Regions from separate parts of the Erwinia sp. SLM-02 genome, predicted to be linked through region 1. Evidence: predicted binding sites of a transcription regulator. Region 1 holds the regulator's gene; each other region holds the start of a gene.
What was found. The regulator sigma-54, encoded in region 1, starts transcription at its own class of promoters, with help from an activator protein. The targets are predictions, from matches to a motif close to GTTGGCACANNTTTCGCTNT.

Region 2: the regulator sigma-54 is predicted to act here: its motif matches at 4,084-4,103, upstream of glnK (P-II family nitrogen regulator).
Region 3: the regulator sigma-54 is predicted to act here: its motif matches at 3,963-3,982, upstream of glnA (glutamate--ammonia ligase).

Annotation. Positions count from the first base shown of each region.
Region 1 is NZ_JAQISN010000003.1:56,760-62,685, reverse strand. It holds gene lptC (LPS export ABC transporter periplasmic protein LptC) at 1-411, shown strand, start outside; gene lptA (lipopolysaccharide ABC transporter substrate-binding protein LptA) at 383-931, shown strand; gene lptB (LPS export ABC transporter ATP-binding protein) at 937-1,662, shown strand; gene rpoN (RNA polymerase factor sigma-54) at 1,709-3,142, shown strand; gene hpf (ribosome hibernation promoting factor) at 3,165-3,452, shown strand; gene ptsN (PTS IIA-like nitrogen regulatory protein PtsN) at 3,625-4,101, shown strand; gene rapZ (RNase adapter RapZ) at 4,163-5,017, shown strand; gene npr (PTS phosphocarrier protein NPr) at 5,014-5,286, shown strand; gene mtgA (monofunctional biosynthetic peptidoglycan transglycosylase) at 5,312-5,926, opposite strand, start outside.
Region 2 is NZ_JAQISN010000001.1:169,335-175,260, forward strand. It holds gene PGH32_RS00850 (Lrp/AsnC family transcriptional regulator) at 1-314, shown strand, start outside; gene PGH32_RS00855 (SmdA family multidrug ABC transporter permease/ATP-binding protein) at 355-2,127, shown strand; gene PGH32_RS00860 (SmdB family multidrug efflux ABC transporter permease/ATP-binding protein) at 2,117-3,880, shown strand; gene glnK (P-II family nitrogen regulator) at 4,154-4,492, shown strand; gene amtB (ammonium transporter AmtB) at 4,512-5,813, shown strand.
Region 3 is NZ_JAQISN010000006.1:10,788-16,713, forward strand. It holds gene glnG (nitrogen regulation protein NR(I)) at 1-1,085, opposite strand, end outside; gene glnL (nitrogen regulation protein NR(II)) at 1,093-2,142, opposite strand; gene glnA (glutamate--ammonia ligase) at 2,406-3,815, opposite strand; gene typA (ribosome-dependent GTPase TypA) at 4,251-5,926, shown strand, end outside.

The DNA.
Region 1 (5,926 bases):
GAAGGGGGACTGAGCTACAGGCTGATTTCGGATAAGGTCACTTACTTCTCCGCGGACGCCATTAGCTGGTTCGACAACCCTAAGATGACGACTTACGATGAAAACAAGGTTGCAACCTGGTCCGTGCGCGCTGATAAAGCCAAACTGACCAACGATCGCATGCTGTTCCTGTACGGCAATGTAGAAGTAAACAGCCTGACGAAGGACTCGCAGCTGCAAACAATTAAAACCGATAATGCGCTGGTGAATCTGACCACTCAGGATGTCACCTCAAACGATCGGGTTACGCTTTATGGCCGCAGCTTTAACTCTACGGGAATGAAGATGCGCGGAAATTTACGGAAGAAAACTGCCGAGTTGATTGAAAAGGTCAAAACATCTTATGAAATTCAAAATGAACAACAGCCTTAAGTTACTGACGGCATCTCTGCTTCTGGCTGCCAGCTTACCTGCTCTGGCCCTGACCGGAGATTCCGATAAGCCGGTCAACGTCGACTCGGAAAACCAGGCGCTGGATATGCAGGGCAATGTGGCCACCTTCACGGGTAAAGTGATCGTGACCCAGGGCTCGATCAAGATCACCGCCGATAAAGTGGTGGTGACGCGTCCCGGTGGCGACAGCAATAAAACGATTGTGGATGCCTATGGCAGTCCTGCCACCTTCTATCAGATGCAGGACAATGGAAAGCCGGTTCAGGGCCACGCTCAGAAGATGCACTACGAACTGGCGAAGGATTTTGTTGAGCTCACCGGGAATGCCTATCTGGAGCAGCTTGACAGCAATGTTAAAGGCGATCGCATTACCTATCTGGTCAAAGAGCAGAAAATGCAGGCCTACGGCAGCACCGGCAAGCGCGTCACTACCGTGCTTGTTCCCTCACAGCTGCAGGATAAAAGCACACCGTCCAACGGTCAGAAAAAGAGTAACTAACTAACATGGCAACGTTAATTGCGGAAAACCTGGCGAAGGCCTACAAGGGCCGCCGCGTGGTTGAAGACGTCAGTCTGGAAGTGAAATCCGGTGAGATCGTCGGGCTGCTTGGCCCGAACGGAGCGGGTAAAACGACGACCTTCTATATGGTCGTCGGCATCGTCCCGCGTGACGCAGGCCGTATCGTGATTGATGATGAAGACATCAGTATCCTGCCTCTGCATGCACGCGCACGTCGTGGGATTGGCTATCTTCCTCAGGAAGCTTCCATTTTCCGCCGGCTGAGCGTTTACGATAACCTGATGGCGGTCCTGCAAATTCGTGACGATCTGACCAGCGAACAGCGGGAAGATCGCGCTAATGAGCTGATGGCCGAGTTCCACATCGAACATCTGCGTGACAGCCTCGGCCAGGCGCTTTCCGGCGGCGAACGCCGCAGGGTTGAAATCGCCCGTGCGCTGGCGGCAAATCCAAAATTTATCCTGCTGGATGAACCTTTTGCCGGGGTTGACCCCATTTCCGTTATTGATATTAAAAAGATTATCGAGCATCTTCGTGATAGCGGACTTGGCGTGTTGATAACCGACCACAACGTCCGAGAAACGCTGGCAGTGTGTGAGCGCGCTTACATCGTCAGCCAGGGACACCTTATTGCACACGGTACGCCTGAAGAGATTCTTGCCGACGAGCAGGTGAAACGCGTCTACCTGGGCGAAGAGTTCAGACTCTGATAAGGTGTCCACAAGGTTTGTTTTTTAGGGAATTACTATCCTGAATATGAAGCAAGGTTTACAACTCAGGCTGAGCCAACAGCTTGCCATGACGCCACAGCTGCAGCAGGCCATCAGACTGCTTCAGCTTTCTACGCTTGAACTACAGCAGGAAATTCAGCTGGCGCTGGAAAGCAACCCGTTGCTCGAGCAGAGCGATGTTCACGAGGAAATCGACTCCCGCGAATATCAGGAAACCGAAGCGCTGGATACACGGGAAGCGCTTGAACAAAAGGATATGCCTGAAGAACTGCCGCTGGATGCCACCTGGGATGAAATCTACACTGCAGGCACCCCTTCAGGCACCGGCACGGACTACCACGACGACGAACTGCCGGTCTATCAGGGTGAAACGACCCAGTCGCTGCAGGATTACCTGATGTGGCAGGTGGAACTCACCCCGTTTACCGACACCGATCGCGCTATCGCCACCTCGATTGTCGATGCCGTCGATGAAACCGGCTATCTGACCATCTCGCTGGACGAAATCCTCGACAGCATGGGGAATGATGAACTGAGCCTGGATGAAGTTGAAGCCGTGCTGAAGCGCGTGCAGCGATTCGACCCGGTCGGCGTGTGCGCCCGCGACCTGCGCGACTGCCTGCTGGTCCAGCTTTCTCAGTTCCCTGACGACCTGCCTTTACTGAAAGAAGCGCGGCTGATCGTCAGCGATCATCTTGATCTGCTCGCTAACCATGATTTCCGCAGCCTGATGCGCTTAACCCGGTTAAAAGAAGAGGTGCTGAAAGGCGCAGTACAGCTGATTCAGTCACTCGATCCGCGCCCGGGGCAGTCGATCAATACTCAGGAACCTGAATACGTTATCCCGGATGTGCTGGTACGCAAAATCGGCGCGCGATGGACCGTTGAGCTGAATGCTGACAGCGTGCCGCGTCTGAAGATTAACCAGCACTATGCTGCGCTCGGCGGTTCCACCCGCAACGACAGCGATTCCCAGTTTATTCGTAGTAATTTGCAGGAAGCAAAATGGCTGATCAAAAGCCTTGAGAGCCGCAACGACACGCTGCTAAAAGTGACCCGCTGTATCGTCGATCAGCAACAGGCATTTTTCGAACAGGGCGAGGAGTATATGCGGCCGATGGTACTGGCAGACATAGCCAGCGCGGTCGATATGCATGAATCAACTATATCGCGCGTAACAACGCAGAAGTATCTGCACAGCCCGCGCGGTATATTTGAACTGAAGTATTTCTTCTCCAGCCACGTGAGTACTGAAGGAGGGGGTGAAGCCTCTTCTACCGCTATCCGGGCGCTGGTGCGGAAATTAATTTCGGCGGAAAATCCCGCCAAGCCGCTGAGCGACAGCAAGCTGACCTCACTGCTCTCCGAGCAGGGAATTATGGTCGCGCGTCGTACTGTGGCAAAATATCGAGAGTCTTTATCCATCCCGCCATCAAACCAGCGTAAACAGCTGGTCTGAAAGAACTGAGAAGGAAGACATCATGCAACTCAATATCACTGGACTAAACGTTGAAATTACCGAAGCGCTGCGCGAATTTGTGACGGTGAAGTTCGGTAAATTAGAACACTATTTCGACCGGATTAATCAGGTCTATATTGTTCTGAAGGTGGAAAAAGTGACTCAAATTGCAGATGCTACGCTGCATGTGAACGGCGGGGAGTTGCATGCCACCGCAGAAGAAAAAGATATGTACGCGGCGATTGACGGCCTGGTAGATAAGCTGGCTCGCCAGTTAAATAAACACAAAGATAAGCTTAAACAACACTAAATTTCACCCAGCGCTGATTGTTTCTGCGGCATCCCACATCGGGTTAAGCTAAAGTCAGCGGCGGCTCGTATCTTTTCAGGGTGCGGGCCGCTAATCAATCAGGGGGTATAACGATGGCCACCATCACGGCTGAAGTTAACCGCCATGCGGATGTGAACACGTAAGTGAAACTATGATGAACAACGATCTGAAACTGGAACTGGGCTCTGTCCTGAACCTGTCCTGCACCCGTAATGGTGTACATTGCCAGAGTAAAAAACGGGCACTGGAAATTATCAGCGAACTGGCGGCCAAACAGCTTAACCTTCCGCATCAGACTATTTTTGAAGCGATCCTGACGCGTGAAAGAATGGGCAGTACCGGTATCGGAAATGGCATTGCCATTCCGCACGGTAAATTGCTCGAGGATACGCTGCGTGCCGTTGGCGTGTTTATCCACCTGGATCAGCCAATTGCCTTTGACGCGATTGATAACCAGCCAGTGGATTTGTTGTTCGCCCTGTTGGTACCGGCCGATCAGTGTAAAACGCATCTGCATACGCTATCGCTGGTGGCCAAACGCCTGGCCGATAAAACGGTTTGCCGGCGCCTGCGCGCGGCGCAGAGCGATGAAGAGCTGTACGAGATCATCACGGAAGATCACGATTAAGCCAGCCGTAGTCAATTCACCATGCAATAAGTGGTAACAGGTAAAATTGGGGGAAGAGTTAATGGTGCTGATGATCGTCAGCGGTCGTTCCGGTTCAGGTAAATCCGTGGCATTGCGCGCACTGGAGGATATGGGCTTCTACTGCGTGGACAATCTTCCCGTGGTGCTGCTTCCCGATCTTGCCAATTCGCTCTCTGAACGCAACATGTCTGCTGCGGTCAGTATTGACGTGCGTAATATGCCGGAGTCCCCTGAAGTTTTCGAAACGGCACTCAATAATCTTCCCGACTGCTTTTCACCGCAGCTTTTGTTCCTTGATGCCGATCGCAACACGCTGATCCGCCGCTACAGCGATACGCGTCGCCTTCATCCCCTTTCCAGCAAAAACCTGTCGCTGGAAAGCGCTATTGATGAAGAGAGCGATCTACTGGAGCCGTTGCGATCGCGGGCAGATTTGATTATCGACACCTCAGAAATGTCCGTTCATGAACTGGCGGAGATGTTGAGAACCCGACTGCTCGGCAAGCGTGAACGCGAGCTGACGATGGTGTTTGAATCGTTCGGCTTTAAGCACGGCATTCCCATTGATGCCGATTATGTCTTCGATGTCCGTTTTCTGCCGAACCCACACTGGGACCCGAAACTGCGTCCGATGACCGGTCTGGATCGCCCGGTGGCGGCGTTCCTCGATCGTCATACTGAAGTGCATAATTTTATCTATCAGACGCGAAGCTATCTGGAACTGTGGCTGCCGATGCTGGAAACCAACAACCGCAGCTACCTGACCGTTGCGATTGGCTGTACCGGTGGTAAACACCGATCGGTATACATTGCGGAACAGCTAGCCGATTACTTCCGCTCGCGTGGGAAAAACGTGCAGTCCCGTCACCGTACGCTGGAAAAACGCAAATCATGACCGTAAAGCAAACCGTTGAAATCAGAAACAAGCTGGGGATGCATGCCCGCCCGGCGATGAAACTTTTTGAACTGGTGCAAAGTTTTGACGCTGAAGTACTGCTGAGAAACGAAAGCGGTACGGAGGCAGAAGCCAGCAGCGTCATCGCGCTGCTGATGCTGGATTCCGCCAAAGGTGGACATATTGAAATCGAGGTTAGCGGCCCGCAGGAGGCCGAAGCGCTGGCGGCGGTGATTGAACTGTTCAACGCCGGATTCGACGAAGAGTAATACCTTATCTCGCTACCGTTTCCAGTTAATCAAGGTGATTTCTGGAAAGGAACGCTTCACCACCCAGCTGGCGCATCTGGCGCATGATCCACTGCTGACGCTGACGGACGTAGCCTGAAGGCGCACCCGCCTTAAAGCGTATTGGGTTAGGCAGCACCGCCGCCAGCAGCGCGGCTTCGGATATCGTCAGACGGCTGGCTGGCTTGTTAAAATAACGCTGCGCCGCCTCTTCCACGCCAAATACCCCGTCACCAAACTCAGCAATATTCAGATAAACGGTCAGGATGCGGCGTTTAGTCCAGACTGTTTCAATGCCGACGGTCAGCCCGGCCTCCAGTCCCTTTCGCACCCAGCTACGCCCGTCCCAGAGAAACAGATTTTTTGCCGTTTGCTGTGACAGCGTTGAAGCCCCCCGCATACGTGCATTTTCACCGTTGCTGTCCAGAACAGACTGGATTGCATCGACGTCAAAACCCCAGTGCGTAGGGAATTTTTGATCTTCAGAAGCCATCACCGCCAGCGCCATCCAGGGCGATATCTCATCGCGACCTACCCAGTCGGAATGGGCCACATAGTCAAAATCTCCCCGCAGCCAGGCACCCAGCTGCCTTTCAACCATCACCGCAGAGAAAGGTACCGG
Region 2 (5,926 bases), on a different contig from region 1:
GCCGGGTGGCGCTGCTTGACGGTGAAAAGCTGGGGCTGGGCCTGACGGCGTTTGTCCTGATAAAAACTCAGCAGCACAGCAGCAGCTGGTTTCAACAGTTCGTGACGTTAGTGCAGGCGATGCCTGAGGTGATGGGTTTTTACCGCATGGCGGGCGAATATGATTACCTGCTGAAGGTGCAGGTGGCCGATATGAAAAGCTACGATGGCTTTTACAAACGGCTGGTTAACGGTATTCCAGGCCTGATCGATGTCACTTCGAGTTTTGCCATGGAAGAGATAAAATACACTACCGCTCTGCCGGTTGCCCCCTGAACGGCAGCCGTCTTTTTTCGGTCGATAATCAGGATATTTTGTGCGACTTTTCAGCCAGCTAAGTTGGTACTTCCTTCGCGAATGGCGGCGCTATGCGGGTGCGGTTCTGCTGCTCATCGTTATTGCGCTGCTGCAGCTTCTGCCGCCCCATATCGTTGGCACCCTCGTTGACGGCGTCAGCCAGCAGCAAATGAGCCACCAGCGGCTGCTGGTGTGGGTTGGCGTGATGTTGATCACCGCCGTGGTGGTCTATCTGCTGCGCTATGTCTGGCGCGTGCTCCTGTTCGGTGCCTCCTATCAGCTGGCGGTCGAGCTGCGTGAAAATTTCTATCGTCAGCTCAGCCGGCAGCATCCGGAGTTCTATTTACGCCATCGCACCGGTGACCTGATCGCCCGTGCCACTAACGACGTTGACCGCGTGGTCTTCGCCGCCGGGGAAGGCGTGTTAACCCTGGTGGACTCGCTGGTGATGGGCTGCGCCGTGTTGATTGTTATGAGCACGCAGATCAGCTGGGAACTGACGCTGCTGGCGCTGCTGCCGATGCCGGTGATGGCGCTGGTGATTAAACGCTACGGCGATCAGCTGCATAACCGTTTCAAACTGGCCCAGGCCGCATTTTCATCGTTAAACGATCAGACCCAGGAGAGCCTGACCAGCATCCGCATGATCAAAGCATTTGGTCTGGAGGATCGTCAGTCGGCGCAGTTTGCCGACATCGCCCGCGATACCGGTGAAAAAAACCTGCGCGTCGCCCGGGTTGATGCCCGCTTTGATCCGACGATATACGTGGCGATTGGCCTGTCTAATCTGCTGGCGATCGGCGGCGGCAGCTGGATGGTCTGGCACGGCGAGATAAGTCTCGGCCAGCTGACCAGCTTTGTCATGTACCTCGGCCTGATGATTTGGCCCATGCTGGCGCTGGCGTGGATGTTCAACATTGTTGAGCGCGGTAGCGCCGCGTGGAGCCGCATTAAGGCGCTGCTGTCGGAAGCTCCTACGGTCACCGACGGTGAGACAATCCTGCCGGAAGGACGCGGTGAGCTGCAGATCGCCATCGGTGAGTTCCGCTATCCGGCGGCCGTTCAGCCCGCGCTGACGGAGATTCATCTCAGCCTGGAACCGGGGCAGATGCTGGGGCTGTGCGGCCCGACCGGCTCGGGGAAAAGTACCGTGCTGAGCCTGATCCAGCGCCATTTTGATATCAATCGTGGGGAAATTCGCTACCGGGGGATCCCGCTCACGGAGCTGCAGCTGGACAGCTGGCGCAGTCGCCTGGCGGTGGTCAGTCAGACGCCGTTCCTGTTTTCCGACACCATTGCCAACAATATTGCCCTCGGTAATCCGGAAGCCACGCAGGATGAAATCGAGCGGGCGGCGATGCTGGCCGCGGTTCATGACGATATTCTGCGCCTGCCGGCAGGCTATGAGACGGAAGTCGGGGAGCGCGGGGTGATGCTGTCCGGCGGACAAAAACAGCGTATTTCTATCGCCCGCGCGCTGCTGCTCAATGCCGAGATCCTGATACTGGATGATGCGCTGTCGGCGGTCGATGGCCGCACCGAACATCAGATCCTGCACAACCTCCGTAGCTGGGGGGATGGGCGCACCATTATCATCAGTGCACACCGTCTCTCCGCGCTGACCGAAGCCAGTGAAATTCTGGTTTTACAGCATGGCAAAATCGCCCAGCGCGGCAGCCATGAACGGCTGGCCGCCGACAGCGGATGGTATCGTGATATGTATCGCTATCAGCAGCTGGAAGCGGCGCTGGATGAGGATGAAACAGAACAGGAGGTGCCGCATGGCGAATGATACCCGGCGGCTGTGGCCAACGCTTAAACGCCTGCTCTCCTACGGTTCACCGTGGCGTAAATCGCTGAGTCTGGCAGTGCTGATGCTGTGGGTGGCGGCCGCGGCAGAAGTGCTGGGACCGGTCCTGATTAGCTACTTTATTGATAATATGGTGGCGAAACATCGTATGCCGCTGGGGCTGGCCGCCGGTCTGATTACCAGCTTCCTGCTGTTGCAGCTGCTGGCTGCGGGGCTGCATTACTGGCAGTCATTGCTGTTTAACCAGGCGGCCGTTGGCGTCGTGCAGCGCCTGCGTACCGACGTGATGGATGCCGCGCTGCGTCAGCCGCTCAGCGCGTTTGATACCCAGCCGGTCGGGCAAATCATTTCCCGCGTCACCAACGATACCGAAGTGGTGCGCGATCTGTACGTCACCGTGGTGGCGACCGTACTGCGCAGCGCGGCGCTGGTGGGAGCGATGCTGGTGGCGATGTTCAGCCTCGACTGGCGTATGGCACTGATCGCGATAGCTATTTTCCCGGCGGTGCTGATTGTGATGCTGATTTATCAACGCTACAGCACGCCGATTGTTCGCCGGGTGCGCAGCTATCTGGCTGACATCAATAACGGCTTTAATGAAGCAATCAACGGGATGAGCGTCATCCAGCAGTTCCGCCAGCAGGCCCGCTTTGGTGAACGTATGGGCGCTGCCAGCCGGTCGCATTACCTGGCGCGGATGCAGACGCTGCGGCTGGATGGCTTTTTGCTGCGGCCACTGCTCAGCCTGTTTTCCGCGATGATCCTGTGCGGCCTGATGCTGCTGTTTGGCTTTTCGTCGGTGGGGGCGATTGAGGTCGGGGTGCTTTACGCCTTTATTAACTATCTGGGCCGCCTTAACGAGCCGCTCATCGAGCTGACCACCCAGCAGTCGATGCTGCAGCAGGCGGTGGTGGCCGGTGAGCGCATCTTCGAACTGATGGATGCGCCACGGCAGCCCTATGGCGAGGACTCACGGCCGCTGGCCAGCGGCAGCATTACGATCCGCGATTTGACCTTTGCCTATCGCACCGGTAAGCCGGTGCTGACCGATATTAATCTGGATGTGGCCCCGCGCGATTTTGTCGCGCTGGTTGGCCATACGGGAAGTGGTAAAAGCACGCTGGCCAATTTGCTGATGGGCTACTATCCGCTCAGCAAAGGCGAAATCCTGCTGGATGGACGCCCTCTGGAATCACTCAGCCACGCATCGCTGCGCCAGAGCGTGGCCATGGTGCAGCAGGATCCGGTGGTGCTGGCGGAGACCTTCTTTGCCAACGTGACGCTGGGGCGAGATATCAGTGAACAGGCGGTCTGGCAGGCGCTGGAAACCGTACAGCTGGCCTCCCTGGCGCGAAGTCTGAGCGACGGGATTTATACTCGCCTGGGCGAGCAGGGGAACAACCTGTCCGTCGGGCAAAAACAGCTGCTGGCGATGGCGAGGGTGCTGGTGGCAACGCCGAAGATCCTGATCCTGGATGAAGCCACCGCCAACATTGACTCGGGCACCGAGCAGGCGATTCAGAAGGCGCTGCGGGCCATACGCCAGCAGACCACGCTGGTGGTCATTGCCCATCGCCTGTCGACCATTACCGAGGCCGATACGATCCTGGTGCTGCACCGCGGGCAGGCAGTGGAACGCGGGAATCATCAACAGCTGCTGGCCGCGCAGGGCCGATACTGGCAGATGTACCAGCTACAGCTGGCGGGTGAAGAGCTGGCTGCCGCTGAGGGCTGATCTTTATCAGGCAGGCACTGCACCAAATTCAGGCGAAAAAATAACCTCTGCTCCTCCTTAATGCACTGAACCAACGCAAAACGCACCGTTAAGGTGCGTTTTTTCTATACTCCTCTTACAGGCTTTCTGTCCGCAGCATCCCATCCCAGGCTGCGCCTCAGATCCGCACTGACTAATCACCTGAAAACTGCCTGTTTTTCATTTCTGGCACAGCCTTTGCTTTAGTAAATCCGTGTTCGTGAAACAACCGTATTCAATACTGGAGGGGATCGTATGAAGCTGGTTACCGTGGTAATCAAACCGTTCAAACTGGAAGACGTGCGTGAAGCACTGTCATCTATCGGCATTCAGGGTCTGACCGTGACGGAAGTTAAAGGTTTTGGCAGACAAAAAGGGCATGCAGAACTTTATCGCGGAGCTGAGTACAGCGTTAACTTCCTGCCAAAAGTAAAAATTGATATTGCGATTGCAGACGACCAGATCGATGAAGTGGTTGATGTGATTAGCAAAGCCGCGTACACCGGCAAAATTGGTGACGGGAAAATCTTTGTTGCAGAACTGCAGCGGGTGATCCGTATTCGCACCGGCGAAACTGACGAAGCTGCACTGTAATTCGGGGCTAAGAATTGTGATGGGATGGGATAAAATGAAGAAACTCGCTAAATTTGGCCTTGCCAGCATTGCTCTGTTACCGTCGCTTGCCATGGCTGCCGCACCGGCAGTAGCGGATAAAGCCGACAACGCTTTTATGATGATTTGCACCGCGCTGGTGCTGTTTATGACAATTCCGGGGATTGCGCTGTTCTACGGCGGTCTGATTCGCGGTAAGAACGTGCTGTCCATGCTGACCCAGGTGGCAATGACCTTCGCCATGGTCTGCGTTGTATGGATGGTTTACGGTTATTCTCTGGCCTTCAGCGAAGGTAACGCGTTTTTCGGTAGCTTTGACTGGGCGATGCTGAAAGGCATTGCGCCAACGACGCTGATGGGTTCCTTCTACCAGTACATTCACGTCGCGTTCCAGGCTTCCTTTGCCTGTATTACCGTGGGCCTGATTGTTGGGGCTATTGCTGAGCGTATTCGCTTCGCAGCGGTGCTGATCTTCGTACTGATCTGGCTGACCTTTGCCTATCTGCCGATTGCACACATGGTCTGGGCGGGTGGTTTCCTGGCTCAGGATGGCGCGCTGGACTTCGCGGGCGGTACCGTTGTTCACATCAACGCCGCGGTAGCGGGTCTGGTGGGGGCTTACCTGCTGGGCAAACGTGCGGGCTTTGGTAAAGAAGCCTTCAAACCTCATAACCTGCCGATGGTCTTCACCGGCACTGCGATCCTGTACTTCGGCTGGTTTGGCTTCAACGCCGGTTCAGCAGGGACTGCGAACGAAATCGCCGGTCTGGCCTTCCTGAACACCGTCGTGGCAACGGCCGGCGCAATGCTGACCTGGACCTTCGGCGAGTGGGCGCTGCGCGGTAAGCCTTCGCTGCTGGGCGTCAGCTCCGGTGCGATTGCGGGCCTGGTTGCGATTACGCCAGCCTGTGGTTACGTCGGCGTGGGTGGTGCACTGATTATCGGACTGGTGGGCGGACTGGCTGGCCTGTGGGGTGTGACCACCCTGAAGAAATGGCTGCGCGTTGATGACCCCTGTGACGTGTTTGGTGTTCACGGCGTCTGCGGTATCGTTGGCTGTATCCTGACCGGCGTGTTTGCTTCTTCTTCTCTGGGCGGCGTCGGTTATGCAGAAGGCGTAACCATGGGCCATCAGGTCTGGGTGCAGCTGGAGAGCGTGGCACTGACCGTCGTCTGGACCGCCGTTGTCGCTTTCATTGGTTTCAAAGTGGCGGATATGATTGTCGGTCTGCGTGTTCCGGAAGAGCAGGAGCGTGAAGGTCTGGACGTCAACAGCCACGGCGAGAATGCCTACAACCAGTAATCTGGTCGGTAAGCAAAAAAGAAAAGCAGTGCGCTAAAAAATAAAAAAAACCGGCGGGCCATTATGGCCCGCTTTTTTTGTCAGACATTTCTGTAACACAGCAAACTCTCAAA
Region 3 (5,926 bases), on a different contig from region 1:
TTTTCCAGCTGGCGTACGTTGCCGGACCAGTGCAGCCGGGTCAGGGCGGTTTCCGTTTCCGGGTGCAGGATTTTTGCCTCTACGCCCAGTTCCCGGGCTGCCACCTGCAGGAAATAGCGCGCCAGACGGGGAATGTCTTCACGGCGTTCACGCAGCGGCGGCAAATGTACGCGGATAACGTTCAGGCGGTGGAATAAATCCTCACGGAATTTACCTTCCTGCACGCGCATTTCCAGGTTCTGGTGGGTCGCCGCGATAATGCGCACATCCACCTTCACCGGGGCATAGCCGCCCACGCGATAAAACTGCCCGTCGGCCAGGACGCGCAGCAGCCGGGTCTGAACATCCAGCGGCATATCGCCGATTTCATCAAGGAACAGCGTACCGCCGTCTGCCTGCTCGAAGCGGCCCTGGCGAATCTGATTGGCACCGGTAAATGCGCCTTTCTCATGGCCAAACAGCTCTGACTCAATCAAATCCTTGGGGATCGCCGCCATGTTCAGCGCAATAAAAGGGGCTTTTGCCCGCGGGCTGTGGCGGTGCAGCGCGTGCGCCACTAACTCTTTACCGGTACCGGATTCGCCGTTGATCAGGACGCTGATCGAGGAGCGTGAGAGGCGGCCGATAATGCGAAAGACATCCTGCATGGCCGGCGCTTCACCGATGATATCGGTCGTTGGCCCGCTGGCAGGTTGATTGCGCGGCTGCTGCTGCTCCTGATAGTGGCTGATAGCGCGCTCAACCAGCGCCACCGCTTCATCGATATCGAAGGGTTTAGGCAGGTAATCAAACGCACCCTGCTGGTAAGCACTGACGGCGGCATCCAGATCGGAATGGGCGGTCATGATGATCACCGGCAGCATTGGATGACGCTGTTTAATCTGTTTAAGCAGCGCCAGCCCGTCCATGCCGGGCATACGAATATCTGATAATAAAACGTCTGGGGTTTTGGTTGCGAGCGCATCCAGCACTTCATTGCCACTCTCAAACGTGACACAACTTAAACCGGCTCCAGTGAGCGCGCGTTCAAGCACCCAGCGGATGGAGCTATCGTCATCGACGATCCAAACTATCCCTCGTTGCATAGAAACCTCACTGGCGAATAGGCAGATAAACTGAGAACTCAGTGTGTCCGGGCCAACTGTTGAAATCTATCTTCCCGGAATGCTGGTCTATCAGGCTGCGGGCGATCGACAGCCCCAGCCCGGTGCCGCCTTCGCGGCCGCTGACCATCGGGTAAAACAGGGTATCCTGCAGCTGGGCCGGAATGCCCGGGCCGTCATCTTCAATATCGATGCGCGCCACCAGGCGGTATCGTGTACCGTGCAGCGTCAGTTGAAACGCCGTGCGGGTACGTAGCGTAATGGTTCCCCCTCCGTCACCCAGCGCCTGTAGCGCATTGCGGACGACGTTAAGCAAAACCTGTTCGATCTGGTCGGGGTCGTGCGGCAGCTCCGGCAGGCTGGGATCGTAATCCCGTACCAGAGAAACGTTATCGGGCAGTTCCATTGAAACCAGATTCACCACGCGTTCAGCAACCTGATGGATGCTCTGAGTCACGTGCATACCCGGCTGCTGCGGGCCCAAAAGACGATCAACCAGATTGCGCAGGCGGTCAGCCTGTTCAATGATGACTTTGGTGTATTCGGTTAAACCCGGGTCAGGGAGCGCTTTGGCCAGCAGCTGTGCTGCGCCGCGTAATCCTCCCAGCGGATTTTTAATCTCATGCGCCAGACCACGGACCAGGTCGCGGGCAGCAACCTGCTGCGCGTGCTGCAGCTGCTCCTGGCTCAGACGACGCTGATTATCCATCGGCGCCATTTCCATCAGAATCAGGCCATCCGGCAGGCGCTGTGCGGTCAGCGACATAATGTGGGCGCGACTGTCGACCACCAGGGTCACTTCGCTGTCGGTAAAGCCCTGACCTGCATCCAGGTTCTCGAGCATGACTTCAATATTCAGAGAGAAATAACCAATCAGTTCCGGTAACGGTGTACCAAAAAGCTTGCGGGAACTTTGCGCCAGCAACTGCTGTGCTGCGGGATTGGCATAATGAATCACCAGCTCGCTATCAACTAACAGAATGCTGTTGATCAGTGAATTGAGAATCTGCCCAGCATCGGGCAGAGCGCCAGTTGCCATAAAGCGTTCTCCTGAGTCATTCGTGCGCACTAATTTAGTGCATTATAGTCTTTTAACCCGGAAATCATCTTGTTAAACGATGAATTTGTGGAGAAAAAAGCCCATCCTAAGATGGGCTGAAAGTTTCCACGGCAACAAAATCCCAGGCGTTTATCGTGCTGGAGCATGGCGGGTTCCTTAATCTCACCCACAGGGCGATGCCATGCGGGTTCGGTCTTGGTTGCCGCCTCTCAGCGACAGGATATTCGCCGGGCTACTACTAATTAAACGCTGTAGTACAGTTCGAACTCAACTGGGTGCGGAGTCATACGCACGCGATCCATCTCTTCCTGACGCAGGGCGATGTAAGCATCGATAGCATCTTCGGTGAACACGCCACCACGGGTCAGGAACTCGCGGTCTTCGTTCAGTGCAGCCAGCGCTTCGTCCAGAGAACCGGCCACTTTTGGAATCTCAGCTTCTTCTTCCGGCGGCAGGTCGTACAGGTTTTTGTCCATTGCATCGCCAGGGTGGATCTTGTTGATGATGCCGTCCAGGCCAGCCATCAGCAGTGCAGCGAAGCACAGGTACGGGTTAGCCGCTGGATCCGGGAAGCGCGCTTCGATACGACGTGCTTTCGGGCTGGTAACCACTGGAATACGGATAGAAGCAGAACGGTTACGGGCAGAGTAAGCCAGCATAACTGGCGCTTCATAGCCTGGGACCAGACGCTTGTAGGAGTTGGTAGTTGGGTTCGCCAGGGCGTTGATCGCTTTAGCGTGCTTGATAACACCACCGATGTAGAACAGCGCCATTTCAGACAGGCCGCCGTATTTGTCGCCGGCGAACAGGTTGGTGCCGCCTTTAGACAGGGACATGTGGCAGTGCATACCGGAACCGTTATCACCAAACATTGGCTTAGGCATAAAGGTAGCGGTTTTGCCGTAAGCGTGAGCCACGTTGTGAACAACGTATTTGTAGATCTGAATTTCGTCCGCTTTTTTGGTCATGGTGTTGAAGCGGGTTGCCACTTCGTTCTGACCAGCGGTAGCCACTTCGTGGTGGTGCGCTTCAACGACCAGGCCCATCTGCTCCATGGTCAGACACATGGCAGAACGGATGTCCTGTGAAGAGTCGACCGGTGGCACCGGGAAGTAGCCGCCTTTCAGACCTGGACGGTGGCCTTTGTTGCCGCCTTCGTATTCTTTACCGGTGTTCCAGCAGGCTTCGATATCATCGATCGCTACGTGAGAACCGGAAGTGCTGCTGCCGAAACGAATGTCGTCGAACAGGAAGAACTCAGGTTCTGGTCCGAACAGCACGGTATCCGCGATGCCGGAAGAGCGCAGGAAGTCTTCTGCACGCTTAGCGATGGAACGCGGGTCACGGTCGTAGCCCTGCAGAGTGCCTGGCTCGAGGATGTCACAACGGATGATCAGGGTAGAGTCGGCGAAGAACGGATCGATCATCGCTGTAGTCGCGTCTGGCATCAGAACCATGTCGGATTCGTTGATGCCTTTCCAGCCACCAATCGAGGAACCGTCAAACATTTTGCCTTCTTCGAAGAAGTCAGCGTTAACCTGATGAGCGGGAATGGTCACGTGCTGCTCTTTACCTTTAGTGTCGGTAAAACGCAGGTCAACAAATTTGACTTCGTGTTCGTTCATCATCGACAGAACGTGTTCAGCGGACATACTTAACTCTCCTGGATTTTGTCATTGTCGTCGTGGTTAGAGAACTTTATGGTCGCGCTTTGCGTTAGCCGCGCTGACTCCTGAAATTAAAGTGCTCTGACAAGCTATCAACCGTTGTGGAAACTGGCATTTTTCGCTTACAGATACTAAGCGAAATCTATGCCAACTTTTTTATTCGGTGCAAAAAGCGCTATGATGCGCCCTCTCGGAAGACGAGGAATGCACCACGATGGAAAAGATGCACTATTTTAGTGCCATTGTATGATAACTGGGCACTGTTTTGGTGCAATCTTTCCGTGCAGTGCAATCTTTGCACTGTAAATGGTTCTAAATGCAATCCGAACAGTTATATTTCTATGAAATATGTGATCCTGTTCAGTCCTTCGATTAATCCGTGTACAATAGCGCGCTATTTCTAATGCCTGAGGCAAAGCTGTGATCGAAAATTTGCGTAACATCGCCATTATTGCCCACGTTGACCATGGTAAAACTACCCTGGTTGATAAGTTGCTGCAGCAGTCCGGGACCTTCGATGCCCGTACCGAAGCAACTGAACGCGTAATGGACTCCAACGATTTGGAGAAAGAGCGTGGGATTACCATCCTCGCAAAAAACACCGCCATTAAATGGAACGACTACCGCATCAACATCGTGGATACCCCAGGACACGCCGACTTCGGCGGTGAGGTTGAGCGTGTGATGTCAATGGTTGACTCGGTGCTGCTGGTTGTGGATGCAATGGATGGCCCTATGCCGCAAACCCGCTTCGTGACCAAGAAAGCGTTTGCTAATGGTCTGAAGCCGATTGTAGTTATCAACAAAGTTGACCGTCCTGGTGCGCGTCCTGACTGGGTTGTGGATCAGGTGTTTGACCTGTTCGTAAACCTGGACGCAACCGACGAGCAGCTGGACTTCCCGATTATCTACGCTTCGGCGTTGAACGGTATTGCGGGTCTGGATCACAGCGATATGGCGGAAGATATGACTCCGCTGTACGAAGCGATCGTGAAACACGTATCTCCACCACAGGTTGAGCTGGAAGCGCCACTGCAGATGCAAATCTCGCAGCTGGACTACAACAACTACCTGGGTGTAATCGGTATTGGTCGTATCAAGCGTGGTAAGGTTCGCCCTAACCAGCAGATCACTGTGATCGATAGCGAAGGTAAAACTCGCAACGCGAAAGTCGGTAAAGTTCTGACCCACATGGGCCTGGAGCGTATCGAAGCGACTGAAGCGGAAGCGGGCGACATCATCGCCATCACCGGTCTGGGTGAGCTGAACATCTCTGACACCATCTGCGATCCGCAGAACGTGGAAGCGCTGCCGGCCCTGAGCGTTGATGAACCAACCGTAACCATGTTCTTCTGCGTTAACACCTCTCCGTTCTGCGGTAAAGAAGGTAAGTATGTGACTTCTCGTCAGATCCTTGACCGTCTGAACAAAGAGCTGGTGCATAACGTGGCGCTGCGCGTTGAAGAAACGCCGGACGCCGATGCGTTCCGTGTTTCTGGTCGTGGTGAGCTGCACCTGTCAGTTCTGATCGAAAACATGCGTCGTGAAGGTTTCGAACTGGCGGTATCCCGTCCGAAAGTAATCTTCCGTGAATTCGAAGGCCGTAAGCAAGAGCCATTCGAAAACGTGACCCTCGACATCGAAGAGCAGCACCAGGGCTCCGTGATGCAGGCGATGGGTGAGCGTAAAGGCGACATGAAAAACATGGATCCGGATGGTAAAGGCCGCGTGCGTCTTGACTACGAGATCCCAAGCCGTGGTCTGATCGGTTTCCGTAACGAATTCATGACCATGACTTCCGGTACCGGCCTGCTGTACTCCACCTTCAGCCATTACGACGACATTCGTCCGGGCGAAGTGGGCCAGCGCCAGAACGGCGTACTGATCTCTAACGGCCAGGGTAAAGCGGTAGCCTTCGCCCTGTTCAGCCTGCAGGATCGCGGTAAGCTGTTCCTGGGTCACGGTGCAGAAGTGTATGAAGGCCAGATCATCGGTATTCACTCACGTTCTAACGATCTGACCGTGAACTGCCTGACCGGTAAAAAACTGACTAACATGCGTGCTTCCGGTACTGACGAAGCCACCACTCTGGTTCC